One region of the Allomesorhizobium aridi genome, then DNA from elsewhere that is predicted to be linked to it. Evidence: riboswitches for the same ligand, from Rfam matches in the RefSeq annotation. Region 1 holds a riboswitch; each other region holds the start of a gene.
What was found. Region 1 has a riboswitch for cobalamin ahead of ACG873_RS15010 (DUF1636 family protein). Riboswitches for the same ligand answer to the same signal wherever they lie in the genome.

Region 1 (6,996 bases):
GATAGGCGCGGCCGATTTCCTCGCGCGTCTGCCAGTCGCCGCGCGCCAGCATATCCTCGGTGCCGGCGCCATATGTGCCGGGGGAGGAGCCGAAAATGCGCGAAGGCGCCTTTCCGGTGACGCGGGCTTCGGCGGCGAGCGGGTTTTCGGAAGCCTCCTCGTCGCGCGTGGCAACGGCGGCGGCGGCCGCGTCGATCAGCGCGATCTGGGTCGGGAACATGTCGCGGAACAGGCCGGAAATGCGCCAGGTGACGTCGACGCGAGGCCGGCCGACCGTCGCCGGCGGCAGCACCTCGATGCCGGTGACGCGGCCGGTCGCAGAATCCCATTGCGGGCGGCAGCCCATGAGGAACAGGCCCTGGGCGATTTCCTCACCGCCGGTGCGCAGCGACGCGCTGCCCCATAGGTCGATGACCAGCGAGCGCGGCCAGTCGCCGTGATCCTGCAGGTAGCGGCGCAGCATCTCCCCGGCGGCGGCGCGGCCGAGGTCGAAGGCGGTCGGCGTCGGCATCGTGCGCGGGTCGGCGGTGAACAGATTGCGGCCGGTCGGCAGCACGTCGGTGCGGCCACGCGCCGGCGCGCCGGCCGGACCAGCAGTGATGTGGCGGCCGTCGAGCGCTGCGATCAGCGCGCCGCGCTCGGCAGCGGCGCTTTGGCGGCGAATTGCGTCCGGCTCGTCATCGGCGGCGCGGCCATAGACATGCAGGCCATCCTTGATGGCGAAATCCTTGAGATCGCAGAGCCAGGCATCGATGCGGCGCAGCGCCTCGTCCGGCGCGTCGGTTTTCGCCACGCCGGCTTCGGCGGCGAGGCCGGTCTTGGCGGCAGTTTCGACGATCAGTTTTGCGAGGCGGTCGCGGCGGCGACGATCGAGGCCGTCGGCCTGCGCGTATTCGTCGACCAACCGCTCCAGCTTCTGCTGGTTTTCGTCAAGACCGGCATCCGCCAGCGGCGGCGGCAGATGACCGAGGGTGACGGCCGCGATTCGCCGCTTGGCCTGCGCTGCTTCGCCCGGGTTCGATACGATGAAAGGATAGATGACGGGCAGGAGGCCGGTGACAATTTCGGGGAAGCAGGCGCTGCTCAGGGCGACCGTCTTGCCCGGCAGCCATTCCAGCGTGCCGTGCGCTCCGACATGGACGATGGCGTGGATGCCGAGCGATTTGCGCAGCCATAGGCCGAAGGCGAGCAGCGCGTGGCTCGGCGGCAGGGTCGGGTCGTGATAGTCGGCGCGGCGGTCGGCCGAACGCCCGCGATCCGGGGCGAGGGCGACGATGATGTTGCCGAACGTGGCGGCGCGGAAGGGAAACCGGATGTCTTCGCTGCAACGGTCTTGAGCCTCGCTGCTGAGATCGCCACGCTGCCCCTCATCCCCCTGCCGGGACCTTCTCCCCGTATAGTGACGGGGAGAAGGGGAAGCGGGGGCGTCGCGGCCAGCCTCCTTCTCCCCGTTTACGGGGAGAAGGTCCCGGCAGGGGGATGAGGGGCGGCGCGACACATCAGGGTCATCAATTATCCCAACCTCCGCCTTGCCCCATGCGCCTTCCACGGACTTGCGCGCTTCGGCGGGTAAATCGGCGGACAGCAAAGTGTAATCTTCGAGACTTAATCCGTGGCCGCCGACGTTCAAACGGTCCAGCAGCGCGCGAGAATTTTCCGGAATTCCTTCAACGCAATAACCCTGTTTCCTCAGGTCGTGCAGCATGGCGAGCACGCTTGCCGGCACGTCGAGGCCGACGGCATAGCCGGTGCGGCCGGGCGCGCTGGGGTAGTCCGGGATTAGCACCGCGATCTTCCGCTCGGCGCGCGGTGTGCGCTGCAGGCGGCTGAAGGCTGCGATCCGGTCGGCGACTTGGGCCACCCGGTCCGGCTCGGGACGGTTTGCGAAGGCCTTGAAGGTGAGGGCGGCGTCCGCTTCGGTCTCGGCCTTAAAGGCGATGGCGCCGGCGAGGATGCGGCCGTCGAGTTCGGGCATCACGACATGCATTGCCAGGTCGGCCGGGGCGAGGCCGCGCTGGCTTTCCGCCCACGCCTCGCGCCGGGTCGTCGCGACGATGACTTGGAAGACGGGAACGCCGGCGCGGTCGAACAGCGTCTCGACGCCGGGTTCGGCGCCGGTCGCGAAGGCGGTTGCGGTGACGATTGCGGAGGGCGCGAGGTCGGCGAGGGCGGTTTCGACGAAGGCGAGGGAGGCCGGGTCTTTCAGGCTGGAGACGAAGATCGGAACGGGGGCCATGCCTCGTTCGCGCAAGGCTTCGACCAGCGCGTCGATGGGGGCGACGTCGGCGGCGAGCAGCATCGAGCGGTAGAAGAGGATGGGGATGACGGGCGTGGGATCAAGTGAAAGGTTATCTCCACCGCTGCGCTCGGTTCTGTACCGACCCCCCTCTGTCCTGCCGGACATCTCCCCCTCAAGGGGGGAGATTGGGCCTTCATTGGCGTTTTCGCCAATCTTCAATGCATGCTGCGCTTTCAATGGAGAAGGAGAGCCGACATTCCGGCCGGCTGATCTGCCCCCTTGAGGGGGAGATGTCCGGCAGGACAGAGGGGGGGTGCAAAGGGGCGCCTTCAGTGAAAAAGGCATCCGCGTTATTCATAACCCCTTTTCCCGGATCATAAAACCCGGCTTTCGGCACCGAAACCGGCGCACTCGCTACGGCATCGCCGCCGGCGAGCGCCGATAGCCGTTGCACAAGGCCGCGCATGTTTTCGGGGCCGCCCTCGCGGAAATAGCCGAGCAGGGCGTCGAGTTCGACGCGCGGCAGGGTCGAGCATTCGATGAGGCGGAGATCCTCGTCGCGGCATTCGCCGGGCAGCAGCGCCAGCTTGACGCCTTTCTCCCGGGCGATGGCAGCAAGCCGGTCGCAGCCGTAGCGCCACCAGTCGTAGCCGCCGAGAATGCGCACCAGGATGATTTTCGCGTGGGCGGCGACGCTGTCGATCCAGAGATCGACGGACATGGGATGGCGCAGGTCGCGCAGTGCCGCCAGCCGCATCGAGGGCAAGTTTGCAGCGTCGGCTTTCCACGCTGCCGCCAGCCCTGCCAGATCGCTGTCCGTAAAGGACAACGCCACGATATCCGCGGGCGTCTGCCGCAGATCGACAGGCTCCACGAGATCGTCTAGCGAGGCGGATGTCGTGGTCAGTATGTGCATGGCCGAGCTTCTATCCCGCCAGAATCTGCTCGATGGCGCCGCGGTTTAGCCCCTTCAACCCAATCACAACCAGCCGTGAGCGGCGGTCGTCGTCGGCGGTCCAGGCGCGATCGTAATAATGGTTCACACGGGCGCCGACGGCCTGGACCAGGAGCCGCATCGGCTTGCCGCCGACATCGACGAAGCCTTTTACCCGAAGCACATTCTCCTCGTCGGCAGCGGCAGCGACGCGCTTTGCAAGGTCGTCGGGGTTGGAGACCGCCGGAAGCTCGACGATAAAACTGTCGAAATCGTCATGCTCATGGTCGAGTTCGCCGTCGTGATTGGTCTTGCGGTTCTCGATGTCGTCTTCGACGGCGAGCCCCATGCCGAGCAGCACTGATGGATCGACCTTGCCCTGCGAGGTCGGGACGATCTTGACCGAGCGCGCGAGATGTTCGCCGATCACGGCGTGAGCGCGGGCGCTGCCAGCGTCATCGAGCAGGTCGCTCTTGGAGAGGATGACGAGATCGGCGCAGGCGATCTGATCCTCGAACACCTCCTCGACCGGATCGTCGTGGTCGAGGGAATCGTCGCTTACGCGCTGTGCCTGCAACGCGTCGAGGTCGGAGGCGACCTTGCCGGCGGCAAGCGCCGGGCCGTCGACCACGGCTACGACGCCGTCGACGGTGACGCGGCTTTTCACCGACGGCCACTGGAATGCCTGGACCAGCGGCTTCGGCAGAGCGAGGCCGGAGGTCTCGATGATGATGTGGTCGACTTTCGGCTCCAGCGCCAGGATCTGGTCGAGCGCCGGCACGAAATCGTCCGCGACCGTGCAGCAGAGGCAGCCATTGGCCAGTTCGACGATGTTTTCCTCCGGGCAGGCATCGATGCCGCAGCCTTTGAGGATTTCGCCGTCGATGCCGATATCGCCGAACTCGTTGACGATGATGGCCAGCCGCCTTCCGTTGGCGTTTTCGAGGATGTGGCGGATCAGCGTGGTCTTGCCGGCGCCGAGGAAGCCGGTGACGACGGTGCAGGGGACGCGGGCTGCGGAAGCGGTCATGAATTGTCCTTCAGGAGGTCGAGGGGAGGGATACGCGCGACGAGGCCGCGCTTGAGGCTGTCGGGACGGCCGCGCCAGGGCAGGATGCCGTCGGTCGAGGTGGCGAAGAGCTTTGCGCCGGTTATCAAATCCGGGCCGCTTTCCGGCGTCAGGTCGCCGAAGACGTAGCTCCAGGAACCGTCGCGCAGAATGGCGGCGGAGAGACGCCGCTTGCAGTTGCCGAGGCATTCTATCTGCCTGACGTTGATATTGCTGTCCTGGGCGGCGAGCCGCGTCGCGTCGCCCAAAACTTCGCCGGCGCGGGGGCGTGCGTCGGATCCGGTCTCGTCGCGGCAGGACGAGCAGACGACCACCGTGATGCCGGCATGGCCGTCATTGCCTGTGTCCCCGACCTGTTGCGGAAAAATGCCGTCGACTTTCAAGTCATTATGCTCCTTGCCCGGGACACCCGCCAGGCGGTCGGATATTTCGTCAGACGGCAGGTCTCCTGGCTCGCGTGTCGTCGCCTTGGGCCGCCTTCCCGGGAAACTCCCAGTGGTTTTCGGCCTTCGGCTCTTCGCTTACAGTTGCGGGGACAGCTACGGAGTTGGCTGGAAAAGCCGCACCGTATTCCCTCTTAGCCTCCCCCTTTGCGGGAGGAGGACCGTCGGCGGCGAATTTAGGCTTCCGCGTGCTGTGCTGTCAACGCGCGGTTACGGCGGATCGTGCCGTGGTTGTTGCAGGGGCCAGGCGGGCAAGCCGAATGCATGGTCAGAGAGGACGCGATCAGTCGACAATTTTAACGGCCCGGTCAATGCAACCTTAGGCTGTTTCCTGCATGTTCGTTGGAGCATTCTAGGGAGTTCGACGTTGAAAATTTTTGCAACCATCCTTCTTGCGATGTGGATGACGATTTCGGTCAAAGGCCAAGCCGTTGCATCGGAAAACGAGTTCCTTGGCGTTTGGCGGCAAGTCTTCTCGACCGGCGGACATTGCGGCGATTGCACAGTTTCCATAAGCCGCAAGGAACAGGGGTTCTGGGTCGACGCCAGCAACGGCTGGTCTGCACCTCTCACCCAAATACCCACCGGCGGAGATGACACCCTTGTCGGTTCTGGAAAATGGACGCGATCAAAGTCCGGACAGGCTGTAGCGCGCGAGGTGGCCACAGGTTTCAAGATGCGTCGGGGGCGTCTGATTCTGATGATGCATATCGTGGACAGCGACGGCAGCAACATGCGCGTGAAGGCCATCTTCGAGCGATCGTCGCCGGCCGAGCAGCCGGACCCATCGGCGATCTAACCTTCGGCGGCTATGTCCGCCAGCGCCGGTCCAAGATCGCCCGCCGAGGTCACCTCTATCCTGTCGAGCCCCAGCCAGCCCTGCATAGTCTTCAACTCTTCCAGCAATTCGGCGGCGGTGTGCGGCGGGGCGCCGGGCTCGGCATAGGCGGCAAGCACGCGCAAGATGCCGGCGGGCCGGTCCGCCTTCAGGTCGACGCGGGCGACGATGGTGTCGCCGAGCAGGAACGGCAGGACGTAGTAGCCGAACCGGCGCTTTTCGGCGGGGGTGTAGATCTCGATGCGATAATGGAAATCGAACAGCCGTTCGGTGCGCGAACGCTCGAACACCAGCGGGTCGAACGGCGCAAGCAGGGCGCGCGCAGCTATTTTGCGCGGGATACGGGCTTCGGCATGGAGAAAAGCCCGCTGCTTCCAGCCCTTGACGCTGACCGGCAGCAACTCGCCCGATTCGACCAGTTCCGGGATGCGGTCCTTCACGTCTGCCGGCGAGAGCCTGAAATAATCGCGCAGGTCGCCTATGGTGGCGACGCCAAGCGCCTTGGCCGAAATGCGCAGCAATTCGCGGTGGGCTTCGGCGGGTTCCGGGGCAGGGCTCTCGAATACGGCCGCCGGGATCACGCGCTCCGGCAGGTCGTAGAGCCGCTCGAATCCGCGGCGCGAGGCCGTGGTGATGCGGCCGGCCCAGAACAGCCATTCGAAGGCGTGCTTTTCGTCGCTCCAGCCCCACCAGCCGCCGGAACCCTTGGCGCCATCGATGTCGGAAGCGGCGACCGGGCCGTCGGCGGCCACTTTCCGATAAGTTGCCTGGATCAGATCGGCGCGCTCACGGCCGAATTGGGCGAGGCGGCCGTAAATGCCCTCGCTCTGAGCCGCGCGGTCCATGCGCCAGCGCATCAGCGGCCAAGTTTCGACCGGCAACAGGGATGCCTCGTGCGCCCAATATTCGAACAGCATCCGCTTCTTTCCCGAAGCGGCCTTGTCCAGAAGGTCACGATCATAGGGACCGAGCCGCGAAAACAGCGGCATGTAATGCGCCCTGACCACGACACTGACGGAATCGATCTGCAACAGGCCGATGCGGGCGAGAACCTTGGCGAGATGCCGCCGAGCGATGGCGGCTGCCGGCCGGGACTCGGCGAAACCTTGCGCAGCAAGCGCGATGCGCCGCGCCATCGCAACGGATATCGTTTCCTTCATTCTTCGGCGGTCCGGAAAAACATCGAACAGGGCTGTCCAGCATCAACGGGAATCGGTCGATCCGGTCCAGCCTAACAGCGTTTCAGCAAGATTGGTGTCAGGAGAAAAAGTGGAGTATAATAGGAAGGAAATCAAACCGGCGCTCATGCACTTAGAATCGCCGAAAAGCGATCGACGCTGCCCCGATTCGGCCAACGTTTGACTTGCTTCACATGTGTGCGTGCGCTAACCCTCGCCGCAATGCAGCATGGTTTCAGGCGCGGCTTCACCCGGTCAAGCTGTCGCGGTTTCACGATAGGACTAAGTGCTATAA
Region 2 (6,996 bases), 2.0 Mb from region 1:
TCCCGGAAAGAAGCTCATGGTTTACACCTCGCAACCTGCCGTCGAATTCGGTTCTTTTCCCGTTTTCGAAGATAGCCTATATCTTTCTACATGAACCAGCTTCTTGAAAAAGCCGTGGAAGCGGTGCGGCAGATGCCGCGGGACGACCAGGAAAAGATCGCGCGTTTGATGCTGAGCCTTGCAGAAGGCGACCAGTCGCCGGAACAGACCGAGCCGACGCACCTTCCCGATATTCTGGAAAGCCTAGCCCAGCTTCGCCGCGGTGAATTCGCCAGCGACGCCGACGTCGAGACTGCATTTCGCAGCTTCGGCTCGTGAAGATCCGCTTCACCAAGCGCGCAACCGAATGTTTCGCCGGATGTCCGGACCTGAGAAGATTCTGGTGTCCTCTGCGCTGAGGCATGGATTCCCGACACTCTCCGCTGCGCTTCGCTCGCTCACGAGGTCGGGAATGACGGCTTTCATTTCATCTCCGGCAATCTTCAGCGCTGGCGACTGGCCGAAGCGGTAAAGGAAGTACGTCATTCCCGGCCTCGTGAGCGAGTGCGAAGCGCGAGCGGAGAGTGTCGGGAATCCACGCCTCGCCCTGTCGGAAGTCAAAAGCGATGCAGAACAGACGGGCACCGTGTCTCGCATGCGAACAGGTTTCCATAAACAGGTTCCAGGCTTGCGCACCGCGGCCTGACCGCGCCAGTCATGCGTACCGGATCACCATCCTGGCGCGCGCCTTGGCGGCTTCTTCCTCGCGGTTCTTCGGCGGCTGCGTCGTCTCCAGCGAATCGATGAGTTCGCGGGCGCATGCCGCGATCGAACTGACCGCCTTCTCGAAGGCTGCCTCGTTGCGCTTCGAAGGCTTGGTCGATCCGCTCAGCTTGCGCACGAACTGGAGCGCGGCGTCATGGATTTCCTCGTCCGTCGCGGGCGGATCGAAATTGAACAGGGTTCTTATGTTTCGGCACATGACTTGCTCCCGGTCTGTCCGATACTCAACGTTGCGGGTTTTGGTTTCCCTCTATCTGGGCCCGACACGCCTGGCGATCAACTGCCTGGAATTCTGATCCCAATCCGATGAAATCCAGAATGCTTGTCGGTTAGCCGCCCTACTCCGCGTCCAGCGGCTCCGTTCCGGCCGGCTTGCCGTCACGCGACAGCCTGATCTTCTCGACTTTGTCCTCAGCGGCCTTCAGCAGCCGGTCGCAGTGGATTTTCAGCGCCTCGCCGCGCTCATAAATTTTGATCGACTTGTCGAGCGGCACGTCGCCGCGCTCCAGGTCGTCGACGATGCGCTCCAGCGCCTCCAGCGCCTGCTCGAAGCTCATCGCCTTGATATCTTCGTTGGCTTCATCCGCCATCATTCATCCTTTCATCATGCGCGCGACATGGGCCGCGACCGAAAACGACAATCCTTGCAGGTCGTAGCCGCCTTCCAGCACGCTGACCAGCCGGTTGCCGCAATGGCGCGCGGCGCGGTCCATCAATTGTCCCGTAGCCCAGTCGAAGTCTTCCTCGGTCAGGTTGATCTCGGCCAGCGGGTCGCGGTGATGCGCGTCGAAACCGGCGGAGATGATGATCAAATCAGGCGCAAAACCATCGACTGCCGGCAGCACGCGCGAGCGGAACGCTTCGCGAAAAGCCTCGCTGCCGCTCTGCGGCGCAAGCGGCGCGTTGACGATATTGCCCGCGCCCGTCTCGTTTTCAGCGCCGGTGCCGGGATAGAGCGGCATCTGGTGCGTGGAGCAATAGAGCACCGACGGATCGTCCCAGAAAATGTCCTGGGTGCCGTTGCCGTGATGCACGTCCCAATCGACGATCGCGACGCGCCCGGCCCCGTGCTTCTTCTGCGCATGGCGCGCGGCGATCGCCACATTGTTGAACAGGCAAAAGCCCATCGCCGTGGTCTTTTCCGCATGGTGGCCAGGCGGGCGCGAGGCGACAAAAACATTGTCGGCCTTGCCCGAAAACACGTCGTCGACGGCAGCATTGGCCGCCCCCACGCCGGTCAGGGCCGCCTGCCAGCTTTTCGGGCTGACCGAAGTGTCAGCGTCGATGCTGACAATGCCCTCCTCCGGGATCGCTCGGCGGATGTGCTCGACGTAGCTCTCGGGATGGACATAGAGGATCGTCGCCTCGTCGCCTTCCGGCGCCTCGACGCGGTCGAGATGGGCGAATGCCTCGTCATCAAGTGCGCGGGCGATAGCGCGAAGCCGGTCCGGCCGTTCCGGATGACCGGGCGGCGTCAGGTGTTCCAGAAAGATCGGGTGCGAATAGAGGCGTGTCGTCATCCCTTCAGTCTATCAGCAATGGCGGTGGTGGCCACGCCATACATGCCCGAAGGCTGGGGAAATCGCACCGGTGCCCGCCAATGTCGCACCGGAAGGATGCATCTCGCCTCGCCTTCGCGTATCGTCGCCGATGCTGCCAGGTGCCCGCTGCCAAGCGGGAGAATCGGGAACACGGTTGAAATCCGTGGCGTGCCCAACGCTGTAAGAGGGACTGCATCGGCTAGGTCGTGACCTAGTGGCCACTGTTGCTTGCAACGGGAAGGCGCCGATTTGCGGGGTGATCTCGAGCCAGAAGACCGGCCTTGCAGACATTGTCGACCGCTTGGTCAGGCGGGCCGATTTCGATCGCAAGGGGACAAGCGATGCCCGAACACCCGACCGCCGGCGACGGCGAACCTTTCGACCAGACCGCCAGAGACGCCGTCTATCGCGCTATCTTCTCGCGCCGCGACGTCCGCAGCCACTTCCTGCCCGACCCGCTCGACGACGCCGTCCTGGCGCGCCTGCTGATCGCCGCCCACCATGCGCCGTCGGTCGGCTACATGCAGCCGTGGAATTTCATCGTCATTCGCGACAACTTGCGGCGGCAGCAGGTGCGCGACCTTTTCCTTGCAGCGCGCGAGCAGGAACTGCCCAACATCGCGGAGGAGCGGCAGGCGCTCTACCGCAAGCTCAAGCTCGAGGGCATCTGCGAAAGCGCGCTCAATCTGTGCATCACATGCGACCGGCGGCGATCGGAAAATTCGCCGCTGGGCCGCTGGCACAATCCGCAGATGGACCTCTACAGCACGGTCTGCGCGGTCCAGAATTTCTGGCTGGCAGCGCGCGCGGAAGGCGTCGGCGTCGGCTGGGTTTCGATCCTCGAAACGCAGGCGCTGCGGGAGTTGCTGCAGATACCCGAGCATGCCGTCCCCGTCGCCTATCTCTGCGTCGGTCGGGTTTCGGAGTTCGCGCCAAGGCCCGACCTCGAAGCGCGTGGCTGGGCAAAGCGGCTCAAGCTGTCCGACCTGATCATGAGCGAGACGTTTTCCGGGGCGGGCGAAGCCGCGCTGAAGGAGATCGTGGACCGGACCGCGTAGCCGAGCGGCGATGATGGCTGCGCTGGTCAGCTTGCGGGCGCACCGGCCCAGCCGCCAAACGGCGCCGAGGCCTTGTCCTTCAGCTCGCGGAACTGTTTTGAGGTTTCCGACAACCGCTGGTCCCACTCGGGATCAGGCGTCTGGCCTTCGATCGCCGTGAAATAGACCTGCATCAGGGCGGCGATGCAGAAGGGTTCGATGAAGGCGGCGCTGAACGCCCAGGTGAAGACGATGGCGAGAACGAAGCCCCAGCCGGCGAGCTCTCCCGGCATGGCGTAGAGCACGGCGGCCGCCGGAGCCAGCGTCGTCAGGAAGACGACCAGCGCCAGCCCCCACATCAGAATGGACAGCCAGAGCGCGTTCTTCAGCATGGTCTTGCCGTTCTGCGCGTAGAGCACCACGCCCTGCCTCGCCGTGTCGAAGGGCGCGGCGCTGTCGGTGCGGATGTTGTAGCCGAGTATGATCTCGTCGACATAGGTCAGCGACATGCGGATGACGGCGTTGAAGAACTTGACCAGCCCGCTCAACCCGGGGATCGGGACGAAAGCGGCGATGCCGCCGAGAAGGCCGGTGATGGCCCTGAGCACGCCCTTGATGAGTTGATCCAGCACGAACAGGATATTGGCTTCCGCGAAACGTTGGGTGACCACCTGCCGCGCATAGGCGATCTGGCTTTGCCCGCCGGGCACTTCGCGGCCCTCGATCAGGTGAACCATCACCGCTATGTGGCCGGCCTTGACGATGTAGAGGATGTATTCACGGATCCAGTAGACCGCGGCCGAGACCAGCCCGAAGCCGATGATGCCGCCCCAGAGCGCGAAGGTGACCGGGCCTCCGCCTTCGCCGAGTATGTGGCCGGTTCCGTAGCCGACGCCGGCGCCCATGCCGGTTGCCGCGATATAGGCGATCGTGATGCCGAAATAGACCACCATGCGAAACAGCACGAAGGGCCACGTCCTGGCGACGATGCCCAAGGTCCGGCCGATCTCGAAATCCCACATGCCCCGAATCCCCACCCGGACCTTCGGCGCAGAATCGCCGGTCACGGAATATTGTCAACCGAAGGGCTCGATCCGGCCGCGTTTGGGCCGATAATCACGATGAAGCGAAACGGATGCGGACCAGCCAGATGAAAAGAACCAGCTTTCTCGCGGCGGCGCCGCTGCTTTTTCTTGCGATCGTGGAGGCACCCGCCGCCGATCCGCCGCGCTCCGGGCATCCGGTGTTCGATCGCGCCGTGGAACTCGTGACCGACAATTTCCATGACGAATCGGCGATCGACCGCTTCGCGGCGGCAGTGCGGCGCGAGATCGAGGATCCGCAATCTCCCGTGGCCAAGGCAAGCTCGCCGGACCGCGTCGACGAAGCGATCGACGCTGTGCTGGCCAGCCTCGATGCTTCCCATGTGGGACGTTTCCAGCCCGACACGATCGACTATTTCGAATTGGCCGACATTTTCCGCTATGCCATCCGCAACGACATGCGCCGGCTGTTTCCGCCCGAAGGCGAGGTCAGCTATCCCGGCGTCGGCATGATCGCGCGGCCGCAGAACGGCGTCCGTTTCGTCAGCGATGTCTATGACGGCTCGCCGGCCGACCGCGCCGGCATCCTCGTCGGCGACGAGGTTCTGTCGGTGGACGGCAAACCCTATCACGAGATCGAATCCTTCAGCGGCAAGGTTGGCAAGCCGGTCGAAATAAAGCTGCGGCGGCAGGCCGGGGCGGAGCCGATCACCGTCAAGGCCACGGTCGAGAGGTTGAAGCCGCTGTCCACTTTCGAGAAGGCGATCGAGGAAAGTGCGGCGGTGACGACGCATGACGGCCGCAAGATCGGCTATGTCCGGCTCTGGACGCTCGCCGCGCGCAACTCGATGGGCGAGGTCGCCGAGGCGCTCGCCGAAGGCAAGCTCAAGGATGCCGACGGGCTGGTGCTGGATTTGCGCGGGCGCTGGGGCGGCGGCAGCTCCGATGCGGCTGAACTCTTCGTCGGCGACACGCCGCCCTTCCGTCTGATCCCGCGCAAGGGCGAGGACGTGCTTGCCAATGTCCGCTGGCGGCGGCCGGTCGTCGCCATCATCGACGAGGGTTCGAGAAGCGGCCTGGAAGTCTTCGCCTACGCGCTGAAGGTGAACGGCATCCCGCTGGTCGGCCAGCGCACCGCGGGCGCGCTGCTTGCCGGCCGCGCCTATCTGCTGCCGGACGACAGCCTGCTCGAAATCGCGGTATCGGATGCCGTGCTCGAAGAGAATACGCGTCTGGAAGGCAGCGGCGTCGAGCCCGATTTGCCGGTCCCGTTCAGCTTGCCCTATGCCGCTGGCAACGACCCGCAGCGCGACGCGGCGGTTGAGGAGATGAGGCGGATACTGGCGAGAGGATGATTGCTCCGGGCCTACTTATTCTCCACGAGCAGTCCGTTGAGCAGCGTCTTGAACGCCTTCACTGCTTTTTTCGAGGTGGCCGCCGGGTTCTCGGCATTGGCGATCCACTGCGCCGCATAGAGCGAAGCGCCGCTGACCAGGCGGGCGGCCGCTTCCGGATCGATATCGCCGATGCGGCCTTCCTCCTTGAGTTGGGTCAGGTTCCTCGTCATGGACGAGATACAGGCGTTGGCGTTGGGCCATTGCGAGGGATCGCCGAGCACGGCCGGGCCGTCGCGCAGCATGATGCGCTGGATCTCGGGCTCGAGCCGCCATCTCGATATAAGTCACCGACTCGTCGACGAAACCCTGCCAGCGGTTGAGCGCCTTGGCCGAAACGGCGCACAGCCGTTCGTTCATCTCGGCGTCGATCTCGGCGATGACGGCTTCGAGCAGCCCCTTCTTGTCGCCGAAATGATGGTAAAGCGCGCCGCGCGTAAGCCCTGCAGCGGCGGTGAAGTCGTCCATCGACGCCTCGGCGTAGCCGACCGCTCCAAACGCCTGGCGAGCCGCGCTCACCAGCTTGGCGCGGGTTTCGGCGATCATTTCCTTGCGCGGCTTGTGAGCCATTTTCCACTTTCCTTTCACATACGCCACGTATAATAGTTGACATACGCAGCGTATGCAATTATCTCAATTGACATACGCCACGTATGTGAGTGGCGCTCCATTCAATCGAGGAGGCCATCATGGCTAATCCCTACAGCGAAATATTCAAGGCTCCCGGAACAAAGGGCTTCGCGTCGGCCGGCTTCGTCGCTCGCATGCCGATGGCCATGGCCCCGATCGGCATCGTCGCCATGCTGTCGCAAACTTATGGCGAGTACTGGTTGGCGGGCGCCGTGTCCGCAACTTATGCGCTGACCAACGCGATCGTCGCACCGCAGATCTCGCGGTTCGTCGATCGCCTCGGCCAGACCAGGGTCGTCGTACCATCGACCGTAATTTCGGTATTGGCCTTTGCGGTATTGATCGCCGCGGCCAATCAGGACTGGCCGATCTGGACGCTGTTCGTGTCGGCATTTCTTGCCGCGGCGATGCCAAGCATTCCGGCCATGGTGCGGGCCCGCTGGTCCGAGATTTTCCGCGACCGCCCCGAACTCAACACGGCCTTCGCCTTCGAATCGGCGGCGGACGAGCTTGTCTATATCGCCGGAGCGTCCCTGTCGGTGGGCCTCAGCGTCGCGCTGTTCCCTGAAGCGGGAATGCTGGCCAGCAC
Region 3 (6,996 bases), 2.9 Mb from region 1:
AACACCGCGCCGATCCGCTCGACAGTCAGCACCTCGTGCGGAGGGCCTAGTGCGACGAGCCGGCCGCCGGACAGCACGCCGACGCGATCGCAGGAGAGCGCCTGGTTCAGATCGTGCAGCGCGACAACCGATGTGACTGGCAATTTCGCGACCAGGTCGAGGATCGAGAGCTGGTGCTGGACATCGAGGTGGTTCGTGGGCTCGTCGAGAAGCAGTATCTGAGGCTGCTGCGCGAGCGCCCTCGCCAGGTGGATCCGCTGGCGCTCCCCACCGGATAGGGTTGCCCAGGAACGGCGCTCGAACCCTTCCATGTCGGTGTCGGCAAGCGCTTGCGCCACGATGAGGTCGTCTTCCGGCGACCATGGCTGCAGCGGCGTCAGCCACGGCGTGCGGCCAAGGTCGACCGCATCTTTCACGGTGATGGCCTCAGTGGTCTCTGCCTGTTGTTCGAGAAAGGCGATCAGTTGGGCGACGGCGCGGCGCGGCATCGCGCGAAGCGCCTCACCCTTGACGCGAACGTCGCCTGACGTCGGTTGTCGGATGCCTGCCAGCAGTTTCATCAGTGTCGACTTGCCGGAGCCGTTCGGCCCGACGAGACCGAGCGTTTCATCCTCGTTCACCACGAGATCGACCCCAGTGACGATCGGTTTCCCTCGCACTGACCAGCTGAGATTGTGTGCTTCCAGGATCATGGCGCGCCCCGCCCGCGGATCAGGATCACCGCGAAGGCCGGCGCTCCAACGAGTGCCGTAATGACGCCGATCGGCAGGACCTGTCCGGGAATAATGGTGCGTGAGAGCACATCCGCGGTGATCAGGAACACCGCGCCGATAAGCGCCGTCGCCGGTCCTAGCCTCCCGTGGCGCACCCCGACGAGAAACCGCGCCGCATGCGGGATAACAAGCCCGACGAAGCCGATCGAACCGACGATGCTCACCATCACCGCCGTCACCAGCGCCGTGAAGCCGATGAGAACCACCTGCACTCTGCGAACTGGCACTCCCAGCGACGACGCCGACTCGGCGCCGAAGGCGAAAGCGTCGAGAGCGCGCGCATACCAGACGCACGCGGCTAACCCGACCAGGGCTATCGGGACCGCCAGCCATACGTCGGGCCACCGTGCGCCGCTTAAATTGCCCAGCAGCCAGAACATGATACCGCGCGCTTGCTCGGCATTGGCCGACTTGGTGATGATGAAGGAGGTCAGCGCGTTGAAGAGCTGCGACCCGGCTATGCCTGCGAGCACGATCTGTCCGGCGCCGCGCGACGTAACGCCACCGCCAGCCGCGCGCGCCAGTATCGCCACCAGGGCAAAGGCTGCGACGGCGCCGACGAAGGCTCCAAGCGACATCGAAATCGCGCCGGCGCCAAAGCCGGCGACCGTCACCGCCACCGCGCCGGTCGAGGCACCGGCGGAAATGCCGAGAAGATACGGGTCCGCCAGCGCGTTTCGCAGCAGCGACTGCAGCACCATGCCGGAGATTGCCAGGCCCGATCCGCAACAGGCCGCAATGATCGCACGCGGCAGGCGGTAGTTCCAGATGATTCCAATGTCGATCGGGTCGAGCACGTAGGCCGAACCAAAGATCTTGTTGGCCAGAGTCTGCAGGACGATCGAGACAGGGATCGGCGTCTCGCCGATGCAGGTTCCGGCGAGCACCGCCACAACGAGCGCGGCGAAACCGAGCGTCCCCCGGCCGAGCCGGGAGAGGTAGATCTCTTGCGAGGCGGTCCGACTCACTGTGCCAGTCCGAAATCCTTGAGCGATTTCGACAGCACCTCGATGCCGGCAATCGTGCGGATGGTCGCATCCATCGCATGTGCGTCCATGACGACGATGCGGTTGTTCTTGACCGCGTCCATCTGGCTCGCGACTGGATCGGATTCTAGGAACTCCAGCTTCTTCTCGTAGTCGTCAGCGGGGAAACGGCGGCGGTCCATCCTGGCGATGACGATCAGCTTCGGGTTGGCCTTGGCGATGGTCTCCCAACCGACAACTGGCCACTCCTCGTCGGACTCGATGATGTTCTTGATGCCGAGCTTGTCCATCATGTAGGCCGGTGCGCCCTTGCGGCCCGTGACATAGGGGTCGATGTCCATCTCGGCGCTGGAGAACCAGAAGACCGCCGAGACGTCCTTGAGGTCGAGCGCCTTGGCGCGTTCGACGGCGGCATTCTCGCGCTCCGCCAGGCTGGCGACGAGTTCCGCACCCTTGCCCTGGATGTCGAAGATCTGCGCCAGTTCGCGGATGCCCTGATGGATAGTGGCGGTGGAAAAGAGCTCGCTGCGCGTGCCATCGACGCCGACCGTATTGTCCTTGGCGACGCAGTCGGCCGGCAGCACATAGGTCGGTATGTCGACGTCATGGAACTGGGTGCGGGTCGCGACGATTCCGTCAGGACCGACATGCCAGATGAACTGAGCGGTCACCAGTTCCGGCCTCTTCGCGACCACGCTTTCGAAGCTCGGATCGTTGTCGGCCAGGCGTTCGACCTTGTCATTGACCTCTTTGAACTCAGGCAGCACCTCGTTGAACCAGACCGAGGTGCCGGTCACCTTGTCGCCTAGGCCGAGTGAGTAAAGCACTTCGGTCGCCGCCTGGCCGACCGTAACGGTCGACGCAGGCGCCTTCTGGAAGGTCAGCGTCTCCCCGCAATTCTCGAGGGTCAGCGGATACTTGGTCGGCTCGGCCGCTGCGGCCGCCGTGAGGAAGGCGAAGCTAGCAGCGGCAAGCGCAAGGCGTGAAACAGTCATGACGCGAACATCTCCGATCGGTTGCTGGCAGGGATCGAAGGATCTCGGGTCAGGACGGCAATGATCGTCATCGCGTCGCAACGGACGAGATGCGGCTGCACTTCACGTGTGGCTAGCGTCATCGACAACCTCCCCGGACACCCCGCCCGGCGCGTTAAGTTACGGGTGTCGGTAGGTCTCCTGACTGACGGGTCATCGTCCCTCTCGGCCTTCCCGGGGGCTAATCCCAGTGGCATGATCGAGATGAACTTACCGCCTACAGTTGCGGGGGCAGTTTCGTTTCGCGGCAAGCCGCGGCGAATTCCCTGTTATTTCCTTACGGAAACCGACACCCGTTCCTAACCAATCCTCTGGCTCGCATCAAGCGGTGCCTTTCCGAGCCCCATATATTTGTGCCTCTTCGAGGCTGTTATGTTATTATGTAACAGATCAGAGCTGCTTAACCAAGGACAGCAGCAAATGCAACCACTATGGACGAACACCGCAGCGACGCTCGCGCTGCTCGCGGGAATCAGCGAAGCCTCCGCCGACGAGAAAGAGGCATGGCGTCTGTACGTTTCCGACCACGCCGCACCGACCGTGACGGCGGGCGTAGAGGCCCTTTCTTTCCATCAGTTGTTCGTGGTTGCCGCTTTCGACAATCTCGCCATTCTGCAGGACGATGATGCGGTCGGCGCCGCGGATCGTGGCCAGTCGGTGGGCGATGACGAGCCCGGTCCGGCCTTCCAGCAGTTTTATCAGCGCCTTCTGGATCAGCATCTCGGTGCAGGAATCGATGCTGGCCGTGGCTTCGTCGAGCACAAGGATCTTGGCGTCGGCGACCAGTGCCCGCGCGAAGCTGATCAGCTGGCGCTGCTGGCCGAGCGAGAGATTGCCGCCGCGCTGCTCGAGTTCGGTGTCGTAGCCATCAGGCAAGTGTTCGATGAAGTCATGCGCGCCAACGTCCTGTGCCGCGCGGACCACCTCTTCCCAGCTGGCATCGGTCTTGTGGTAGCGTATGTTCCACCGGCCAACGGCGATGTCACGTTAACTAGCGGTCAGCTTTTTGGAGGATAGAGCGACGGTATGAACGCTTCGCCTCTCGGATAGAACCCGCTGGATAGCCTCGATTGAGCACACCTCGTTGCCCACCACAAGAACGGTTGCGAGCGGGTTCGTCATCGCATGGTGCTCCTACGGTCCGAGTGGTCGGCGTTCGCGCGGTGGACAGCGAGCGTGACGGGCGTACGGGACTTGGGCGTCTTGTGGATAAAATTGTAGCGCGCCACGTGATAGCTCGGGTCCAAGCCGTAGAAATTGCGCCGCATCCGCCGCAGTTCCTCTTCCCGATAGGCGGCAAGCGGTTTCTCGGCCTCGTCGCCAGCGCGGCGCGCCCGTTTGGCAGCAATCCGCCGGGCAAGATCGGGAGAGGCCGCGAATTCGGTGGCAGCGCGGAGCAGTTCCCAATCGGCGGATTCTACATTTCCCGGCAGGCGCCGGGTGGCGAGCCCCAGTTCAAGCGCCTCGTCGACCCCCATCGGCAGCCTTGCCTGGGTCACGCGGCGGGCTCGGTCCTCGCCGACCCGAGCCGGCAGCAGATAGGTCCAGTATTCCGAGCCGTAGAGATTGCCCATGTCCTTGTAGTGCGGATTGAGGATGACGCCCTCGCGCATCCAGACTTCGTCGGCGGCAAGCGACAGGAAGACGCCGCCAGCCCCGGCATTGCCGAGCACCGCGGAAATAACCAGTCGGTCATCGGTCTCGATGATCTCGCGCACCAAGTCGTTCATCGCGTTTATATTGCGCCAGGATTCGTCGGCGGCGCTGTCGGCGCCCTCGATGATGCCGAGATGGATGCCGTTCGACCAGCGATCCGCGTCGCCCCGCAGCACAAGAACCGGAAGCGAGCGTGCCTTGGCCCTCGTGATCGCCTTGCGCAAGGTATCGCAATCTTCCGACGACATCGCGCCGTTGTGGAAGCGGAATTCCAGAAGTCCGACGCCGTTCTCCTCCCGGTAACGGCAGGGTTCGGGTCCTTCGATGATGGGCAGATCGCTTGCTTCGGCACCGAGCAGCCGGAGCGCCGGCAGTTTCAGCGAGCGGGAATCCGGTCGCCGGAGATGGCCGATCCACAGCGCCCCCTCACGGAAGGCCATGGCGAGAGCGTGCCGCGAACGGCCGATGAGCGCGCCGGCAGGCCCCGGAACTCCTTCCGCACGCTCGGCGTCAAACACCAGGAAAGTCTGTCCGGCGATCGTCATCGTAGCCCCGGGATCTCCGTCCGACGCCCGGATGATGCGTAGCGCTTCCTCGGCCGAGTGTCGGGTCGGGTCGAGGATACGGTCGGACCTCCGGCAGGCGGGTCGCTCGCACCCTCTGCCCCAGTTCGCCGGCAGCGCCGCCCCTTCCCTGCGCTCGATGCGGCCGATCGCTTCGAAGACGCAGGCTACGGCAGCCTGGGTCACTTCATGTCGGTAGAGGCTCGACTTCCGAGCGGGGCGCATCGGAAATTCCGCCCAAGCCCAGACGGGCCCCGCATCCATCTCCTTCCGAGCCTCGATCAGTGTGACGCCCCAGGTCACTTCGCCGTCGAGGATCGCCCAGTCGAGGGCGCTCGGGCCGCGATCGCCACGGATGCCCGGATGGACGATCAGGCAGAGCGTTCCGCGCCAGACATCGGCCGGGATCGGCCGCTTGAGGAAGGGCGCGATCACGAGGTCCGGCGAAAAGAGAACGACCGCCTCGCGAGTGAAGTCGTCATGGATGTCGAGCTCGACCGTCACTTCGTGACCAGCCCGTCTCAGGTCGACATGCAGGCGCTGGGAGAGCGAGTTGAAATTGTGGCAGAGAAGCAGGATGCGCATCACCCTCTCTTAGCAGATCCGGGGCAGTTGTTCGCCCGACAGCCAGTCGACAATCCGGCCGCCGCCAAACGAGGTCGTCATCTGGACAAAGCAGTTGTCGTCGGCCACGACGTGGCCGACCAGCGCCGCCTCGCTGCCAAGCGGATGCGCGCGCATCGTCGCGAGCACGGCGTTAGCGCCCTCCGGCGCCACGACTGCTACCAGTTTCCCTTCATTGGCGACATTGAGCGGATCGAGGCCGAGGAACTCGCAGGCTGCAGCCACTTCCGGTTTGAGCGGGATCTTGTCTTCGTCGATGCGGAAGCCGACCCGCGACTGGCTGGCGATCTCGTTCAGCGTCGCGGCGATGCCGCCACGCGTCGGATCGCGCATTAGCCGGATATGCGCCCCGCCAGCCGCGACCATGTCTGCTACCAGCCCGTGCAAGGCCGCGCTGTCGGATGCGATGTCGGTGTCGAATTCCAGGTTCTCTTGTTTCGACATCACGGCGACGCCATGGTCTCCGATCGAGCCGGAAATGATCACGGCATCACCGGGCCAGGCGGCGTCCGACCGGAGATCGAGCCCGTCCGGAACCATGCCGACGCCGGCGGTCGAGATGAAGACACCGTCGGCCTTGCCGCGCTCGACGACCTTGGTGTCGCCGGTGATGATCGGCACGCCGGCCTCGCGCGAGGCGGCGCCCATGCTCTGGGCGATGCGCTCGAGATCGGCGAACGGAAAACCCTCCTCGATGATGAAGCTTGCCGACAGATAGAGCGGTACCGCGCCCGCCATGGCGATGTCGTTGATCGTGCCGTGCACGGCGAGGGTGCCGATATTGCCGCCGGGGAAGAAAAGCGGCGAAACGACGTAGCCGTCCGTGGTCATCACCATCCGCCCGCCAGGCACCGAAAAGGCCGACTGGTCGTTGCCGGCCCTCAGCCAGTCATTGTCGAAAGCCTTGTGGAAAATGCCCTCGATCAACTGGCCCATGGCGCGCCCGCCGGCCCCGTGCGAAAGGTCGACACGGCCGTTCGCGACATCGAGCTTGCGCCTGTAGGCCTTGATCATCATGTTCATGCGACCGCCCTCCCGACATCCACCTGCCGCGCCTTCTCGCGGAAGCGGCCATAGGTCCAGTGCGCGGCGCAGGCGCCCTCCGACGACACCATGCAGGAGCCCATCGGCGTATCGGGCGTGCAGACCGTGCCGAACAGCTTGCAATCGGCCGGCCTCTTGACGCCGCGCAGGATCGCGCCGCATGCGCAGGCCGGGTTGTCCTTCGCGGCGGGCGTCACCATCGAAAAGCGCTTCTCGGCGTCGTAGGCCACATATTGCGGCCGAAGCCGCAGCGCGCCATAGGGCACTTCGCCGAGACCACGCCATTCGAAGCTCTCGCGCAGCTCGAAGAAATTCG

Region 2: it holds a riboswitch for cobalamin, as region 1 does, so the genes downstream of both, bluB (5,6-dimethylbenzimidazole synthase) here and ACG873_RS15010 (DUF1636 family protein) in region 1, are expected to answer to the same signal.
Region 3: it holds a riboswitch for cobalamin, as region 1 does, so the genes downstream of both, ACG873_RS31170 (ABC transporter substrate-binding protein) here and ACG873_RS15010 (DUF1636 family protein) in region 1, are expected to answer to the same signal.

The regions. Positions count from the first base shown of each region.
Region 1 is NZ_CP171729.1:2,634,183-2,641,178, reverse strand. Features, by position in the region: gene ACG873_RS15025 (cobaltochelatase subunit CobN) at 1-2,404, opposite strand, end outside; partial or broken gene ACG873_RS15020 (cobaltochelatase subunit CobN) at 2,595-3,155, opposite strand; gene cobW (cobalamin biosynthesis protein CobW) at 3,166-4,203, opposite strand; gene ACG873_RS15010 (DUF1636 family protein) at 4,200-4,625, opposite strand; cobalamin riboswitch at 4,663-4,866, opposite strand; gene ACG873_RS15005 (hypothetical protein) at 5,053-5,484, shown strand; gene ACG873_RS15000 (winged helix-turn-helix domain-containing protein) at 5,481-6,683, opposite strand.
Region 2 is NZ_CP171729.1:660,954-667,949, reverse strand. Features, by position in the region: gene ACG873_RS05230 (pirin family protein) at 1-18, opposite strand, end outside; gene ACG873_RS05225 (hypothetical protein) at 115-318, shown strand; gene ACG873_RS05220 (DUF2277 domain-containing protein) at 695-961, opposite strand; gene ACG873_RS05215 (exodeoxyribonuclease VII small subunit) at 1,101-1,352, opposite strand; gene ACG873_RS05210 (histone deacetylase family protein) at 1,356-2,282, opposite strand; cobalamin riboswitch at 2,404-2,602, shown strand; gene bluB (5,6-dimethylbenzimidazole synthase) at 2,645-3,361, shown strand; gene ACG873_RS05200 (hypothetical protein) at 3,388-4,362, opposite strand; gene ACG873_RS05195 (S41 family peptidase) at 4,491-5,738, shown strand; partial or broken gene ACG873_RS05190 (TetR/AcrR family transcriptional regulator) at 5,750-6,347, opposite strand; gene ACG873_RS05185 (MFS transporter) at 6,467-6,996, shown strand, end outside.
Region 3 is NZ_CP171729.1:5,900,910-5,907,905, reverse strand. Features, by position in the region: gene ACG873_RS31180 (ABC transporter ATP-binding protein) at 1-692, opposite strand, end outside; gene ACG873_RS31175 (FecCD family ABC transporter permease) at 689-1,741, opposite strand; gene ACG873_RS31170 (ABC transporter substrate-binding protein) at 1,738-2,754, opposite strand; cobalamin riboswitch at 2,907-3,099, opposite strand; partial or broken gene ACG873_RS31165 (ATP-binding cassette domain-containing protein) at 3,340-3,756, opposite strand; gene ACG873_RS31160 (enoyl-CoA hydratase-related protein) at 3,912-5,597, opposite strand; gene hypE (hydrogenase expression/formation protein HypE) at 5,607-6,659, opposite strand; gene hypD (hydrogenase formation protein HypD) at 6,656-6,996, opposite strand, start outside.